Alkalilimnicola ehrlichii MLHE-1: one gene and its partners. The main gene of each other region encodes a partner of the protein of the gene in region 3 in a complex. Links are inferred from orthologs where the notes say so. Each region holds a gene or a part of one and is shown on either strand. Other genes may lie near its edges.

Region 1 (5,055 bases), 580 kb from region 3 along the record:
AGTGCGCTGCCGCCTGGGCGTCACCACCGATACCGGCGATGCCGAGGGTGAGGTGCTGGAGGAGACCCCGGTGCCGGCACTGGACGCGGACCGGGTGGAGGCGGCACTGGCCGGATTCCGGGGCGACATCGAGCAGGTGCCGCCCATGTACTCCGCGCTCAAGCACAAGGGCCAGCGGCTTTACAAGCTGGCGCGTGAGGGTAAAGAAGTCAATCGCGAGCCGCGCCCGGTGCGCATCAATGGGCTCACGCTGGTGGCGCTGGAGGGTGACACCCTGGCCCTGGATGTCCGCTGCTCCAAGGGCACCTACGTGCGCACCCTGGTCGAGGACATCGGCCGGGCGTTGGGCTGCGGAGCCCACGTCATCGGCCTGCGCCGCACCGGGCTGGGTCCGTTCGACGATCCCGACATGTTCACGCTGGAGGCGCTGGAGGCCGCGGCCGGAGAGGGCCTCGAGGCACTGGACAACTGCCTGCTGCCGATGGACAGCGCCCTTGTGCAGTGGCCGGCCGTGGAGCTGGCCGAGGACGTCGCCTTCTTTCTCATGCAGGGGCAGCCGGTGTGGGTGCCCCGCATTCCGGAGGCCGCCTGGTTGCGGCTCTATACCCGCGAGGGCCGTTTCCTGGGCATGGGCTGCCCGGATGCGGAGGGCCGCATCGCGCCCAAACGCCTGCTGGCAACGGGCGGGGGCGGTAAGCAGTAACCCGATGTTGCTTGTTACCCCTGGCGGCCGGGGGCTAAAATACGCCGATTAACCATCAGGTCCATACCAACTGTTTGAGTTTTCAGGAGTCAGTTACATGTCGCTTTCCGCTGAGCAGAAGGGCGAAATCGTCAAGAAACACGCACGTACCGCCTCCGACACCGGTTCGCCCGAGGTGCAGGTGGCGCTGCTGACCGCCCGCATCCAGCACCTGAGCGGTCACTTCGCCGAGCACAAGCAGGACCACCACTCCCGCCAGGGCCTGCTCAAGCTGGTCAGCCAGCGGCGCAAGCTGCTGGACTACCTCAAGCGTAAGGATCGCCAGCGCTATCTCGACCTCATCGAGAACCTGGGCCTGCGCAAGTAAGGGCACGCCCGTCCGCACGCCGCCAATGGGCGCGTGCGCCGGGTGTCCCGCAGGGGCGGGGCACCTCGTCAGTCATTTCAAGAGCAGCCGGATATTATCGTGAAATCAGTCAAGAAGAGCTTTCAGTACGGAAACCACACGGTCACTCTGGAAACCGGTGGCGTCGCACGGCAGGCCGATGGCGCCGTGCTGGTCAACATGAGTGATACGGTGGTGCTCGTCACCGCTGTCGGTCGCAAGGAGGCGGACCCGGGCAAGGGCTTCTTCCCCCTGACCGTCAATTACCAGGAGCGGACCTATGCGGCGGGCAAGATCCCGGGAGGCTTCTTCAAGCGTGAGGGCCGCCCCTCCGAGAAGGAGACCCTCACCTGCCGTCTGATCGACCGGCCCATCCGGCCGCTGTTCCCGGAGGGGTTCTATAACGAGGTGCAGGTGGTGGCCACCGTGCTCTCCATGAACCCTGAGGTGGATGCCGACATCCCGGCATTGATCGGGGCCTCCGCGGCACTGTCTATTTCCGGTATCCCCTTCGATGGCCCCATCGGCGCCGCCCGTGTTGGCTATAAGGACGGCGAGTACCTGCTGAATCCCACCTTCGAGGAGACCGCCGCCTCCGACCTGGACCTGGTGGTCGCGGGCACGGAGAACGCCGTGCTGATGGTGGAGTCGGAGGCCAACCAGCTCCCCGAGGAGGCCATGCTTGGCGCCGTGCTGTACGGCCACGAGCAGATGCAGGTGGCTATCCAGGCGATCAACGAGCTCACCGCCGAGGCGGGCAAGCCGCGATGGGACTGGCACCCGCCGCAAGGCGACGCTGCCCTGGAGACGGCGATCAAGGACCTGGTGGGCGACGACCTGGCCGCCGCCTACCAGATCCCGGAAAAGCAGGAGCGCCAGAACCGGATCGGCGAACTGCGGCAGCGGGCCGTCGAGGCGCTGGGTGAGAACCGTGAGGAAGAGGGCGGTTGGCCCGAGAAGGACGTGGGCGACGCCTTTAAGGGGCTGGAGAAGGACATCGTCCGCGGGCGCATCCTGGCGGGTGAGCGCCGTATCGACGGGCGGGATACCCGGACCGTCCGGCCCATCGACATCGAGGTGGGGAGCCTGCCGCGTACGCACGGTTCGGCGATCTTTACCCGCGGCGAGACCCAGGCTGTGGTGGTGACCACCCTCGGGACCGGCCGTGATGCCCAGATCATCGATGCCATCGAGGGCGAGCGCAAAGAGCAGTTCATGCTGCACTACAACTTCCCGCCCTACTGTGTGGGCGAGACCGGCTTCATGGGCACGCCCAAGCGCCGCGAGATCGGTCACGGTAAGCTCGCCAAGCGGGGCATTGAAGCGGTCATGCCGGCCGCGGACGATTGCCCCTACGTGATCCGCGTGGTCTCCGAGATCACCGAGTCCAACGGCTCCTCCTCCATGGCCACCGTCTGCGGCACCTCCCTGTCGCTGATGGACGCCGGCGTGCCAGTGAAAGCACCGGTGGCCGGTATCGCCATGGGCCTGATCAAGGAGGACGAGCAGTTCGCCGTGCTCTCCGACATCCTCGGCGATGAGGACCACCTGGGCGACATGGACTTCAAGGTCGCCGGGACCGAGAGCGGCGTGACCGCGCTGCAGATGGACATCAAGATCCAGGGGATTACCCGCGAGATCATGGAGCAGGCGCTGGAGCAGGCCCGGGAAGGCCGCCTGCACATCCTTGGTGAGATGAACAATGCCATCAGCGGCCCGCGGAGCGAGATGTCCGAGTACGCTCCGCGCCTGCTCACCATCCGGATCGACCCGGACAAGATCCGTGATGTCATCGGCAAGGGTGGCGCCACCATTCGCGCGTTGACCGAGGAGACCGGCACCACTATCGACATCTCCGACGATGGCAAGGTGACCATCGCCTCCGCGGACAAGGCCGCGGCCGACGAGGCCCGCCGGCGCATCGAGCTGCTCACCGCCGACGTGGAGGTGGGGACGGTCTACGAGGGGAAGGTCTCGAAGCTGATGGATTTCGGCGCCTTCGTCAACATCCTGCCCGGCCGGGATGGCCTGGTGCACATCTCCCAGATCTCCAACGAGCGCGTGGAGCGGGTGGGTGACTACCTCAAGGAAGGTGACACCGTGCGCGTCAAGGTGCTGGAGGTGGACCGCCAGGGCCGTATCCGGCTGAGCATGAAGGCGGTGCAGGACGGCGAGTGATCGCCTGACGCCATCCCGGGGGCCGATGGCTCGGTCCGCGGGATGGGCCCGGCCTGCTGGCCGCTCAGGCCAATAAGAAGGGGAGGCCCGGTGACGGGTCTCCCCTTTTTCGTGATGGCGGCGCCCGCCCGCGACGGGCAGGCGCCGTTCGCCGTACCCGTGGCGCCTAGCCGAAGGCCAGTTGCGGCAGGAACAGCGAGATCTGCGGGAAGGCGATGAGCACCGCCGTGGACAGCAACAGGATAAAGATGAACGGCGGCGTGCCCTTGATGGTGTCCCAGTAAGGTCGCCTGAAGATCGCGATGGCGGTGAAGATGTCGCAGCCAAAGGGTGGCGTGGCCGAACCGATGGCCGCCTGCAGGGTGACGATGACGCCCACGTGCACCGGGTCGAGCCCGGTGGCGTCCACCAGCGGGGTGAAGATCGGTGTCAGCACCAGGATGACCACGATGGGGTCCACGAACATACAGCCGATGAAGTAGGCGAGGGCGATGACGATTAACGCCATCTCGGGGTTGCCCGCCAGGGTCTCGATCAGCGGCCCGATCAACTCCCGGGGGATCCGCGCTGCCGAGACCACGTACGAGAAGACCTGGCCGGAGGCCACCAGCACGAAGACCACCGCGGTGATCAACCCGGTGGACAGGGCGATGGGCCAGATCTCCTTGATGTGCAGCGACCGGAAGATCACCACCTCCAGCAGGAAGGCGTAGGCCACGGAGACGGCCGCTGCCTCGGTGGGGGAGAAGAAGCCGGCGTAGATGCCACCCACGACAATGATCGGGAAGCCCATGGGTAGCAAGGCCCCGCGCAGGGCCTGCAGCCGAATCGACCAGGTTGACCTGTCCTGCACCGGGATCTGCTTTAGCCGGGAGTAGATATAGGTGTAGACACAGAAGAAGAGCAGGATCAGCAGCCCGGGCAGGATGCCGGCGATGAACAGTTCGCGCACCGAGGTGCGGGAGACCACGCCGTAGACGATCATGCCGATGCTCGGCGGGATGAGCAGGGCGATGTCACTGGCGTTGATGATCAGTGCGGTGGTGAAGCTGTCCTTATAGCCGGCCTTGATCAGCTTTGGGCGCAGCGGCCCGCCGATGGCCACCACCGTCGCCTGGGTGGAGCCGGAGACCGCACCGAAAAGGGTGCAGCTGATGGCCGCGGTGACCGGCAGCCCCCCGCGCAGGTGGCCGAAGAAGCTCATGACCAGATCCAACAGACGGTTGGCGGTGCGGCCCTTGGTCATGATGTCGGCGGCGAGGATGAACAACGGCACCGCCGCCAGCACCGGCGAGGAGATGCCGGAGACCATTTGCGCGACAATGCGGTTCGTGCTGATGAAATCCAGCTCGAACAGCATGACGTAGAGGGCTGCGGAGAGCAGCGGCACCATCAGCGGGAAGCCCAGGAGCAGCAGCCCCACCATGATGCCGACCATGATCCAGATCATCGGCGGTAAACTCCTCGAGTCGATCTCTGCAATGGCCGGCCCCTGCCCGCGGGCGCGGCGGGTGACTTACGGCTCATCGGGGTTAGCGTCACCGTACTGCTCCTTCTGGGTGAACGAGCGGTAGATCTCCCGGCTGGTGAGGTTGCGCAACGCGGTCAGCAGGAACTGTACCCCCCCCAGGGCCAGGCCGATGGGCACCAGGGCGTAGGGAATCCACTGTCGGAGCTGGGTCTGCCAGCCCAGTGGCCCTGTGCCCGGGTCGGCCAACAAATGGACGATGACTACCCCGGCAATCCAGAGCAGGGCGGCACCGGTGACCACGGTGGTGACCCAGGCGCC
Region 2 (5,071 bases), 460 kb from region 3 along the record:
CAGGCACCGTGGCGCAGGGCCTGAACCACCGGCGCCACCGCGGGCGTCCGCACCAGGGCCACCAGCGGGGCAATAGCCGACCCGGGCCCCAACGCCCTGTCCAGGCTTGCCAGGCAATCGGGGTCGGCATCGAGGTTCAGCAACACACACCCGGGGACTTCGCCCCGCTCGCAGCCCCCCTCCCGGCAGCGGCGGGTGCAGAGCGTCACCCGCAGGCCCGCACCCTGGAGCAGGCCTGTCAGCCGCTCCGCCTCCTCCGCCGGAAAGCCGCTCAGGCAGACGGTACCCGCTCCCGTCTCCAGATCGCTCAAACCCCGGCCCCCCCAACATTCAAGGCGAGAAAAGACTACGCCTTTCAGTATAGTCATCTTATTATAATTGGGTTTTTGTGTAATTGCGTGCGTTAATCAACACTCCAACACCTCCCGTACCACCACGGTGGCATAGGCCCCGGCAGGCAGCCGGAAACTAAGTTGGAGCCGGCCCGGCGCCGGCCAATGCCAGGCGAGATCGACCACCCGCAGGCGCAGCGCACGGCGCGCCGCCTCCATCCTTGCCCGCGCCAGGCCCTGGTGCCAGAGGGGTTCGGCCGCCAATACCGACCGCTCCAGGGCCGCGACCTCGCCGCCGGGCTGCACCCCGCGCTCGCCCGCCAGTGGCCCCGTGGGGTGGATCTCCAGACGGGCACACCGCCCGGGCAGAGCGGGGTCGGCCGGATCGGTCTCGAACACCGCTCCGCGCCCATCGAGCATGGCCACCTCGCCCGGCAACAGTCGGTTCCAACTGCCCTCCCCGACCCGCCGCGCCAGCACCCGATTGAACAGCTCGGACCGCACGCTGGAGAGCAGCAGGCCGCGCAGCTTGCGGTCGCGGGGCGGACGCCCGCCGGCGAACCAGGCCGAGGCCTGGGCCAGATTGCCGCCGCCACGCCCGAAGCGCTGGTGGCCGAAGTAGTTGGGCACGCCCTGGGTGCTGATGCGGTAGAGGCGCTGTGCCACCGCCGCCGGATCGGCGTCGCAGTCCCGCAGGGTCAGCACGAACCGGTTGCCCTTGAGGGCCCCGGTGCGCAGCTTTCGATGGTGGCGCCGGGCGATCAGGATGCGCACGCCCGGGATCGGCCCCTCCCCCACGCCCAGGGGCAGCGACCGACCGGGCGACTGCAGGCTGAACCACTGGCGGGTCAGGGCGTGTTTGTCCTTCAGGCCGGCAAAGGAGACCGCCCGCGGGTGGATGCCGGCGGCCTCGGCCAGCGCCCGGGCCACCTGCGCGGTGTTCAGACCCCGCTTTTCCACCCACAGCCACAGGTGCTCCCCGTCGCCGCAAGGGCAGAGCCCGGTCTGCTCCTCGACCAGGAAGTCCTCCGGGGTGGCCTTGAGGCGCGCCGTGCCCAGCGGGGGGCCCCAGGCGCGGGGCAGGGACGCGGCTTGCTCAGTGCTCAAAAAAACCATCCCGGGCGATCAGCACCACCGCCATGGCGGCAATGCCCTCGCCCCGGCCCGGAAACCCCATGCGCTCGGTGGTGGTCGCCTTGACGTTTACCGCCGAAGGCGCCACCTCGAGGTCGGCGGCCAGATGGTCGCGCATGGCCCCCACATGGGGGTTCATGCGGGGTGCCTGGGCGATCAGGGTGGCGTCGACGTTCACCACGCGCCAGCCACCGGCCCGGACCCGCTGCAGCGCGTCGCGCAGCAGGATCCGGCTGTCGATGCCTTTATAGGCATCGTCTGAGTCGGGAAAGTGGGTGCCCAGATCGCCCTCACCGGCCGCACCCAGGAGCCCATCGGTGACCGCGTGCATCAGCACGTCGCCGTCGGAGTGGGCCGCCAGCCCACGCTCATGGGGGACCTGCACCCCACCCAGGATCAGGGGGGTGCCGGGCTCGCCGAACCGGTGGGCATCAAAGCCCTGTCCTACCCGGATCATGTCTGTCTGCCTCCGCGCCTTGAGTCCATGTCGCCGACCAGGGGGGGGGTCAGGCGCCGGTCCCGCCCTGGGCGACCAGGATGGCCTCCGCAAGGGCCAGGTCCGCCGGGCGGGTGATCTTGATGTTGGTGGCCTCGCCCGGGATCAGGCGCGGGCGCCCGCCCACCGCCTCCATGGCCGAGGCATCGTCGGTGATGGTGAGTCCGGCCTCGCCGGCCTTCGCCAGCGCCTCGCGCAATGCCATCACCGGAAAGAGCTGAGGGGTCAGGGCGTGCCACAGCCCCTCGCGGTCCACGGTGCGGGCCACGTGGCCGTCACCGTCGTCCCTCTTGAGGGTGTCGCGCACCGGAAAGGCGAGCAAGCCGCCGCGCTCGTCCCGGGCGCGGTCAATCAGCCGCTCCAGCTCCGCCATCCCGACACAGGGCCGCACCGCGTCATGCACCAGGGCATAGTCCCGTGTGCCCCCCTGTTCGGCGAGCCAATGCAGAACGGATTGGACCGAATCGCTGCGTTCCGCCCCACCCGGCACCCGGTGCACGGGTTTCCGGTGTCGGTAGCCCAGGGCATCCCAGTGGTTATCCTCGGGGGAGAGGGCCACCACGGCGCCGTGCACGGCCGGCAGTGCCAGCAGTCGATCCAGGGTCCGGGCGATCACCGGACGCCCGGCCAGCGGCAGGTACTGTTTGGGCAGCGGTCCGCCCATACGCCGGCCGACACCGGCCGCCGGCAGGACCGCCCAGATCCGTGGTTCACTCACCGGGCGTCATCCTCCCGTTCAATGATCTGATAAAAGGTCTCGCCCTCGCGGATCATACCCAGCTCGCTGCGGGCCCGCTCCTCCAGCGCCTCCAGGCCGGTCTTGAGGTCGTTGACCTCGGCCTCCAGGGCCTGATTGCGCTGGCGCAGCCGGTCCACTTCCTCCCGCTGGGCCTCGACACTGCGGCTCAGCCCCCGGACGTCGTTCAGACCGCCCTCGCCGAACCAGAGCAGCCCCTGGAGCCACAGCAGCAGCGCGGTGAGACCGGCGAGCACCCAACGCATGAGGGTTCACGGGGCGCGCCCCGCGCGTCAGCCGCGCCGAAGCTGCGGGAAGGCCGCCAGCCCCGGGTAGTCGGCCTGCTCGCCCAGCTCCTCCTCGATGCGCAGCAGCTGGTTGTACTTGGCCACCCGGTCGGAGCGGGACAGCGAACCGGTCTTGATCTGGGTGGCGGTGGTGGCCACCGCCAGGTCGGCAATGGTGGTGTCCTCGGTCTCGCCGGAGCGGTGGGAGACCACGGAGGTGAAGCCGGCCTCGTGGGCCATGGCGATGGCGTCCAGGGTCTCGGAGAGGGTGCCGATCTGGTTGAACTTAATGAGGATGGAGTTACCCACCCCCTCGTCGATCCCGCGCTTGAGGATCCGGGTGTTGGTCACGAACAGGTCGTCCCCCACCAACTGCACCCGGTCGCCAAGCTTATCGGTCAGCGCCTTCCAGCCGACCCAGTCCGACTCGTCCATCCCGTCCTCGATGGAGAGGATGGGGTAGCGGGCACAGAGATCGGCGAGGTAGTCGGCGAACGCCTCGGCGGAAAACTCCCGACCCTCCGAGGCCAAGCGGTAGACCCCATCCTGGTAGAACTCGGAGCTGGCCGCGTCCAGCGCCAGCCAGACGTTCTCACCGGCCTTGTAGCCGGCCCGGTCGATCGCCTCCAGGATCACCTCCAGCGCCGCCTCATTGGAGGGCAGATCGGGGGCGAAACCGCCCTCATCCCCGACCCCGGTGTTGAGGCCACGGTCCTGGAGCACCTTCTTGAGGGCGTGGAAGATCTCAGTGCCACAGCGCAGGGCCTCGGAGAAGCGGTCGAAGCCCGTGGGCATGACCATGAACTCCTGGATGTCCACGCTGTTGTCCGCATGCTCGCCGCCGTTGAGAATGTTCATCATCGGTACCGGCAGCGACCAGGGCCCCTCGGGGTTCAGGTAGCGGAACAATGACTGCCCGCGCTCGGCAGCGGTGGCGCGGGCGGCCGCCAGGGAGACCGCCAGCAGGGCGTTGGCACCCAGCTTGCCCTTGTTGTCGGTCCCGTCCAGCTCCCGCATCCGATCATCCAGGGCCCGCTGGCCGGAGGCGTCCATGCCGCACAGGGCGTCGGCGATTACGGTGTTGACGTTCTCCACCGCCTTGCGCACCCCCTTGCCCAGGTAGCGCCCGGCGTCGCCGTCGCGCAGTTCCACCGCCTCGCGGGTGCCAGTGGAGGCGCCGGAGGGCACAGCCGCCCGGCCCATGACGCCGGAATCGAGGATGACATCCGCCTCAACGGTCGGATTGCCCCGCGAGTCGAGTATTTCACGTGCCTTGATCTGCTTGATGGTCCCCATCGGTTCCCCTTCCAAAAAACGAACAAATACGATGTTGTCGGGCGACGGTGCGCTAAAGGCCCTGTTCCGTGAAGCCGCGCCCCTTGACCACCTGGTCCAGTTCCATGAGCGTCTCCAGCAGCTCGCGCATGCGCTCCAGCGGCCAGGCGTTGGGGCCGTCGGAGAGCGCCTGGTCCGGGTCGGGGTGGGTCTCCATGAACAGCCCGGCCACGCCGGCGGCCACCGCCGCCCGCGCCAGTACCGGGACGAATTCCCGCTGCCCCCCCGAGGCACTGCCCTGCCCGCCCGGCAACTGCACCGAGTGGGTGGCGTCAAACACCACCGGGGCCCCGGTCTCGCGCATCACTGCCAGGGCGCGCATGTCCGAGACCAGGTTGTTGTAGCCAAAGGAGACGCCCCGCTCGCAGACCATGATCTGCTGGTTGCCCGCCTCGCGGGCCTTGGCGACCACATGGCGCATGTCCCAGGGGGCCAGGAATTGGCCCTTCTTGATATTCACCGGCCGGCCCTGCCGGGCCACGTTCTGGATGAAATTGGTCTGCCGGCACAGGAAGGCCGGGGTCTGGAGCACGTCCACCACCGACGCCACCTCGACCAGCGGGGTGTCCTCGTGCACGTCGGTGATCACCGGGACGCCGATCTGGCGGCGTACCTGCTCCAGCACCCGGAGCCCGGCCTCCAGACCGGGGCCCCGATAGCTCTCGTGGGAGCTGCGGTTGGCCTTGTCAAAGGAGGACTTGTAGATGAACGGGATGCCCAGCTCACCGGTCATCTCCGCCAGTGCCCCGGC
Region 3 (5,872 bases):
ATCCACGTTGGCCTGGCCCATCAGGTCCCCGGTCCCGGGGTCGATACGCCGCAGGACCTGGCCCAGGTGGAACGATTGCTGGCAGAGCAGGGGCCGCCGGCCTAGTCCTCCGCCAGCACCATCTCGTCGAGCAGCGGGTTGGGGGCCACACCGTCGCGGTCGTGCACGGGGAGCGTCCAGGTACGGGGGGTGCGCCGGTGGGCCTCCCCGAACTGGTCGCTTTGCACGCGGCGGCCGACCGCTTCACGCTCCTCGAGCACGAGCCTGGCTTCGGCGGTATCCTCGAGCAGTTCCACCACGCGCAACCGCCGTCCCTGGAAGAGCACATCGCGGCCCACCCAGCTGCGCAGGGTTTCAAGCGCCGTGGTCATGGGGGTACTTCCTCTGGTCTGAAATATCTGTGAGCATAGCGTCTGTTCAAGCGGGGCGGGGCCGCGACGGCTCGCCGACAACTGTCTGGCATCGCCGGTGACCGGCCGCGCATGTGTTAAACCCTCATCGCAAGGAAATCATCCAACCCCATGAATGAAGGTGTGAAACACAGAGTTCTCTTTGTCTGTATGGGCAATATCTGCCGTTCCCCCACAGCCGAGGGGGTCTTCCGCCGCCTGCTCCAAGAGCGGGGGCTGGAGGGCACCATTTACATCGACTCGGCGGGCACCCACGACTACCACATCGGCAAGGCGCCCGACCCGAGGGCGATCCGGGCCGCAGCGCAACGCGGCGTGGACATCAGCGACCTGCGCGCCCGTCAGGTCAGTGTCGAGGATTTTGAGATCTTTGACCTCATCCTGGCCATGGACGGCGCCAACTTTGCCGATCTGCGGCGCGAGTGCCCGAAGCCGTACCGCGAGCGCATCCGAATGTTCCTCGATTACGCCGCGAACCACCCGGAGCAGGAGGTTCCGGACCCCTATTTCGGGGGCGGGCAGGGCTTCGAGCACGTGCTGAACCTGGTCGAGGACGCCGCCGAGGGGTTGTTGGCGGAACTGTCCGGCTCCCGAACCGATCGGGCCTGATTCCGGCCGCCGGTGCCGTCGTGGCACCGGAACGCGCTGAAACAAGGCCCCGTCACCGCCGGTGGCGGTAGGGGCCTCGGCCTTCAGTCATCCTCTCGTGACCTGCCCTGGTCCGGGGATTCGGGCCGCGCCTCACTCTCCCCGGCCGGCCCCTTTCTCCGGGAACCGCCCTTTCGGGAGGCCTCATCGGTCTCCTGCGTCTGATCCCCGCCTTCGTCGCCCGCGGTGTCCGCGGCATCCGCGGTGTCGGCCGGGGCCTTCTGCGCATCAGGAGCGTCCGGCGTACCCGCGCTATGGGCGCCAATGGCCTCCCGACTGCTCTCAGGCTCGTGCTCCAGCCAAGGGGTTGCCTGTGGCCCGGCAGCACCGTCGTCGGCGGCGTTGGGCACCTCCTCGGCAGGCGCGGCGTCCTGGTCGGCGGCCGCTGGCTCACTATCGGACCCCGGGGCCGGCTCCGGCGCCTTGGCCGGCGCTGGTTCCGGCGCCGGTTTCGGTGGCTGATCGGTCCCCGTGTTAGCCGGTGTCGGCTCACGCGGGGCGACGTCAGCCGAGCCGGCGGTGTCGGCCTCGTTGCCCTCGGTGGGGGCCGCTGCGCTGATACGCGGGCGCCCGGAGCGCACCGACGGTTCATCCGGGCCGATATCCTGCGGCAGGACCGGCGGCGTGCCCGGTTGGACACTGGGCTTCGAGCGCTTGCGCCGCGCCCCCGGCTTCTCGCCAGCGGCCTTCTCAGCGGTCGGCGCCTTGGCCCCGTCACCGCCAGCCGCCGGTGGCGCACCGGTCGGTTGGTCGGCGGGCGTCTCACCGGAGGACGCCGGCGCATCTGCCTTGGTGTCGGAGGCCTCGGTGTCGGCCGTCGCCGGTCGTTGGGCCTGCGTGGCCTTCGGCGACCCGGCGGCGGTGCCGCTCTCGTCGTCCGCCGGCGCCGATTCGGGACTGGCGGCCTCGGTGGCGACCTGGCCCCGCGGTGGCCAGTCCTTGAGCTGCGGGGTGGCGCTGCCCTGGATCTCCTCCTCGGTGATCGTTGGCAGCGCCGGCTTGTCAGCCTTTACCTTTTCGCTGGCCGCCGGTTTCTCGGCCGCCGCGCGGTCTCCCTCCCTGGGCCGCTCGGCGGCGGCCTCGGCCTTGCCGGCGGCGCGATCCCGGGGAGCGTCGTCCGCGGCCTCTGCCGCCGGCGGGGTCTGCCCCTTCTGATCCTGGCGTGCGGCCGATTCCTCCGGCTGGCCACCGCCTGTGCTCCCGCTACGCCGGCGGCGCCGTCCGCCCCGCCGGCCGCGCCGGCTGCGACCGCTGCGACCGGCGCCCTCGGCGGTCTCATCCGCATCGCGCCGGGCATCACTCTCCGGCTTGCCGGTAGCCTCCGGTTGCGAGGCCGATCGACCGTCCTCGGGGCGCGCCTTTTGCCGTGTCCGGCCACCCTTGCCGCCGTTACTACCACCGCCCCGGCGCCCGTTGGTGGCTCCCTTCTGATCGCTGCCGCGTCGCCCGGAGGCAGCAGGGGCCTTCTCGCCGACTGGACCCTCCTGACCGGCGCTGTCGTTGTCCGCTTCCCGCCCAAAGAAGCCACGGAGCCGCTGGAACAGGCCGGTGAGGCCGCTGATCCCGACGTCCGATGCGCCGCTACCTTCGGGCGCGTCGCGCTGCGGTGGTGGCGCTTCTTCCTTTGGACTCTCTTCGACGGGCGCCGTCGGCGGCGGTGCGGAGGGCGGCTGTACCCGCTGGACCACCGGTTCCTCCGAGCGCGGCGCGGCCTCCCGCTCCAACCACTCGGGGGAGGGCTCTGGATGTTCCTCGGAGGCGAGCCGGTAACTGGGGTCCTCGGTGGACTCGTCGTCGCTACGCAGGCGCTGGACGTCGTAGTGGGGTGTCTCCATGGTGCGATTGGGGATCAGCACCACGGCCACCCTGTGGCGATCCTCGATCTCACTGATGGAGGGCCGTTTCTCGTTCAAAAGGAAGGTGGCGACATCCACCGGGAGCTGCGCCAGCACCGTCCCGGTCTTCTCCTTCATCGCCTCTTCCTCGACGATGCGCAGGATGGAAAGGGCCAGCGACTCCACGCTGCGCACGGTACCCTGGCCACCACAGCGGGCGCAGACCTCCTGGTGCGACTCGCCCAGGGACGAACGAAGCCGCTGGCGGGACATCTCCAGCAAACCAAAGCGGGAGATTCGCCCGATCTGAACCCGGGCTCGGTCCGCCTTGACCGCCTCGCGGAGTCGGTTTTCCACCTCCCGCTGGTTTCGGTTCGGGCCCATGTCAATGAAGTCGATCACGATCAGCCCGCCCAGATCCCGCAATCGGAGCTGCCGGGCGATCTCGTCGGCGGCTTCGAGGTTGGTGTGCAGGGCCGTCTCCTCGATGTCCGAGCCTTTGGTGGCCCGGGCCGAGTTGATGTCGATGGAGATCAGCGCCTCGGTGTGGTCGATCACGATGGCACCGCCGGAGGGCAGACGAACGTCCCGCTGGAAGGCGGATTCGATCTGGCTTTCGATCTGGTAACGGGTGAACAGCGGTACCCGGTCGTCGTAGTACTTCAGCTTCTGCCGGTTATACGGCATGACCTGCTCGACGAACTCCACGGCCTTTTCAAAGACCTGCGGGTCATCGATGAGAATCTCCCCGATATCCGAGCGCAGGTAGTCGCGCAGCGCGCGAATGATGACGTCGCTCTCCTGGTAGATCAGGAAGGGGGCGGACCGGGCCTCGGCGGCCTTCTGGATAGCGCTCCAGAGCTTGAGCAGGTAATCGAGGTCCCACTGCAGTTCCTCCACCGTCCGGCCCACGCCGGCGGTGCGGACGATCAGACCCATGCCCTCCGGGACGTCGAGTTGTCGCAGCGCCTCGCGGATTTCGGCCCGGTCGGAGCCCTCAATGCGGCGCGAGACGCCGCCGGCGCGCGGGTTGTTGGGCATGAGCACCAGGTAGCGCCCGGCCAGGCTGATGTAGGTGGTCAACGCCGCACCCTTGGTGCCGCGCTCCTCCTTGTCCACCTGAACCACCACCTCCTGGCCCTCACGCACCGCATCGCGGATGCTGGGGCGCCCCCCGTCGGCCTTGAGACCCTCGCGGTAGTAGCTGGGGGCAATCTCCTTAAACGGCAGAAACCCGTGGCGCTCCGCGCCGTACTGTACGAAGGCCGCCTCCAGGCTGGGCTCCACGCGGGTGATGGTGCCCTTGTAGATGTTGGCCTTCTTCTGCTCCCGGGCCGGGGTTTCGATATCCAGGTCGTAGAGCTGTTGCCCGTCCACGAGGGCAACACGCAACTCCTCTGGCTGAGTTGCGTTGATCAGCATTCGTTTCATAAGGGTGATGTCTCCAGCATCCCCGCGGCGCCACGGCAGGCCGCTCGCGCTCGAACCGGGGCGGGCGCAACTCGGTGCATACCGGCCGGCAGGCCTGGACTACGGGAGCCAGGATCAATGCCAGGTAATGCGTCACCAGCAGGTTCGTCGCGTTCATTCGGGTAGCGATGCGGGGTGTTGTCTTTTGGGCTTGGATGGCCGGGGCGGTCGTCGGGCCGGTCCCGGACAGGTTCGTCCGTTCTCCCGCCGAGGTGGCAGGGGAAGCAGGAATCTTTACTGGCGCCGCTGGCGTGGCCAGGGCCAAATGGGGCCCACTACGGCGTGACGGCACTATAACAGTGTCCCCTATAGGCGGCAAATGGCCGCCGGCTCTCTGCTATCATGCGCCGACATGAGCAACGGGCGGATAAGAGCATGAGCGGCGTACGACAGGTGCGCATCGGGCCGGAGGACGCCGGCCAGCGGGTGGACAATTTCCTGATGCGGCAGCTCAAGGGCGTGCCCCGGTCACTGATATACCGGCTGCTGCGCAGCGGGCAGGTCCGGGTCGACGGCAAGCGCACCAAACCGCCGCGCCGGCTGGCCACGGGGGAGACGGTGCGTATTCCGCCGGTCCAGACGCGCGCCCCCCAAGAGGCCACGCCGCCCGCCCGCCTGCAGGGCGAATTGGCCCAGCGCATCCTCTACGAGGACGACCGGCTGCTGGTGATCGACAAGCCCTCCGGACTGGCCGTGCACGGCGGCAGCGGACTGGCCTGGGGGCTGATCGAGGTCTTGCGCCAGGCCCGGCCCAGCGCCCCCTTCCTCGAGCTGGTCCACCGGCTGGACCGCGCGACCAGTGGCTGCCTGATGGTCGCCAAGCGGCGCAGCGCGTTGCGCGAACTGCACGAGCAGCTCCGCACGGGCGCTGTACACAAACGTTATCTGGCCCTGCTCACCGGCGCACTCGGGCGCGGCCCCATTCCGGTGGAGGCGCCGTTGGAGCGCCGCAGTGGACCGGCAGGGGGCGTGCGGGTCGCCAGCCACGGCAAGCTGGCGCGGACGGTGTTCCGGGCCGTGGCGCGCCCCGGGGGCATGACGCTGGCGGAGGCCGATATCGCCACCGGGCGCACCCACCAGATCCGGGTCCACGCGGCCCACCTCGGCATGCCCATCGCCGGCGACGACCGCTACGGGGAGCGGGCGGTCAACCGCCGGTTGAGGGGGTTGGGGCTCAAGCGCCTGTTCCTCCACGCCCACCGCCTGGAACTGTCCGCCCCCGGCACCGGTCAACCCTTATCGATCGAGGCGCCGCTGCCGGACGAGCTGGCGGCGGTCGTGGCGCAGCTCCAGGCGCCGCAACAATCCAATGACTCAACGGGGTAACTGACGGATGAACGAAAACGACCGCTGGGAACGGGATGCCATGCGCGAGATCGCCCTTGAGGGCATCAAGGAGCGCCAACGGGCGCGTCGCTGGGGCATATTCTTCAAGCTGGCGTTCCTGGCCTATCTGGTCGCGTTGCTTATCCCCTTTGCCAGCGGGTTCCTGTTCGAGCGGCCCACAGG

What was found.
Region 1: the proteins of rne (region 3) and pnp are in contact, whole or in part, in a cryo-EM structure (PDB 9QH0), measured with the Escherichia coli proteins. The link is inferred for Alkalilimnicola ehrlichii MLHE-1 from one-to-one orthologs.
Region 2: the proteins of rne (region 3) and eno are in contact, whole or in part, in a solved structure (PDB 2FYM), measured with the Escherichia coli proteins. The link is inferred for Alkalilimnicola ehrlichii MLHE-1 from one-to-one orthologs.

The regions. Positions count from the first base shown.
Region 1 is NC_008340.1:2,209,010-2,214,064, reverse strand. Bases 799-3,717 are described here. They hold pnp (polyribonucleotide nucleotidyltransferase), read left to right. Parts: upstream 799-1,169; coding sequence 1,170-3,266; downstream 3,267-3,717. Other genes in these bases: MLG_RS09875 (TRAP transporter large permease), read right to left, coding at 3,433-3,717; rpsO (30S ribosomal protein S15), read left to right, coding at 801-1,070. Outside these bases: tRNA pseudouridine(55) synthase TruB, read left to right, coding at 1-703; more of MLG_RS09875, read right to left, coding at 3,718-4,716; MLG_RS14875 (TRAP transporter small permease), read right to left, coding at 4,783-5,055. UniProt on the Escherichia coli protein: Involved in mRNA degradation. Catalyzes the phosphorolysis of single-stranded polyribonucleotides processively in the 3'- to 5'-direction. Also involved, along with RNase II, in tRNA processing.
Region 2 is NC_008340.1:2,093,668-2,098,738, forward strand. The notes cover bases 2,137-5,071. They hold eno (phosphopyruvate hydratase), read right to left. Parts: upstream 4,282-5,071; coding sequence 2,992-4,281; downstream 2,137-2,991. Other genes in these bases: ispD (2-C-methyl-D-erythritol 4-phosphate cytidylyltransferase), read right to left, coding at 2,137-2,680; ftsB (cell division protein FtsB), read right to left, coding at 2,677-2,964; kdsA (3-deoxy-8-phosphooctulonate synthase), read right to left, coding at 4,334-5,071. In the rest of the region: MLG_RS09325 (response regulator transcription factor), read right to left, coding at 1-311; tRNA pseudouridine(13) synthase TruD, read right to left, coding at 408-1,439; ispF (2-C-methyl-D-erythritol 2,4-cyclodiphosphate synthase), read right to left, coding at 1,429-1,923; more of ispD, read right to left, coding at 1,973-2,136. UniProt on the Escherichia coli protein: Catalyzes the reversible conversion of 2-phosphoglycerate (2-PG) into phosphoenolpyruvate (PEP). It is essential for the degradation of carbohydrates via glycolysis.
Region 3 is NC_008340.1:1,632,655-1,638,526, reverse strand. The notes cover bases 903-4,638. They hold rne (ribonuclease E), read right to left. Parts: upstream 4,325-4,638; coding sequence 1,103-4,324; downstream 903-1,102. Other genes in these bases: MLG_RS07305 (low molecular weight protein-tyrosine-phosphatase), read left to right, coding at 903-1,019. Also shown: kdsB (3-deoxy-manno-octulosonate cytidylyltransferase), read left to right, coding at 1-105; MLG_RS07310 (hypothetical protein), read right to left, coding at 102-371; more of MLG_RS07305, read left to right, coding at 522-902; MLG_RS07295 (RluA family pseudouridine synthase), read left to right, coding at 4,739-5,689; MLG_RS07290 (S49 family peptidase), read left to right, coding at 5,697-5,872. UniProt on the Escherichia coli protein: Endoribonuclease that plays a central role in RNA processing and decay. Required for the maturation of 5S and 16S rRNAs and the majority of tRNAs. Also involved in the degradation of most mRNAs.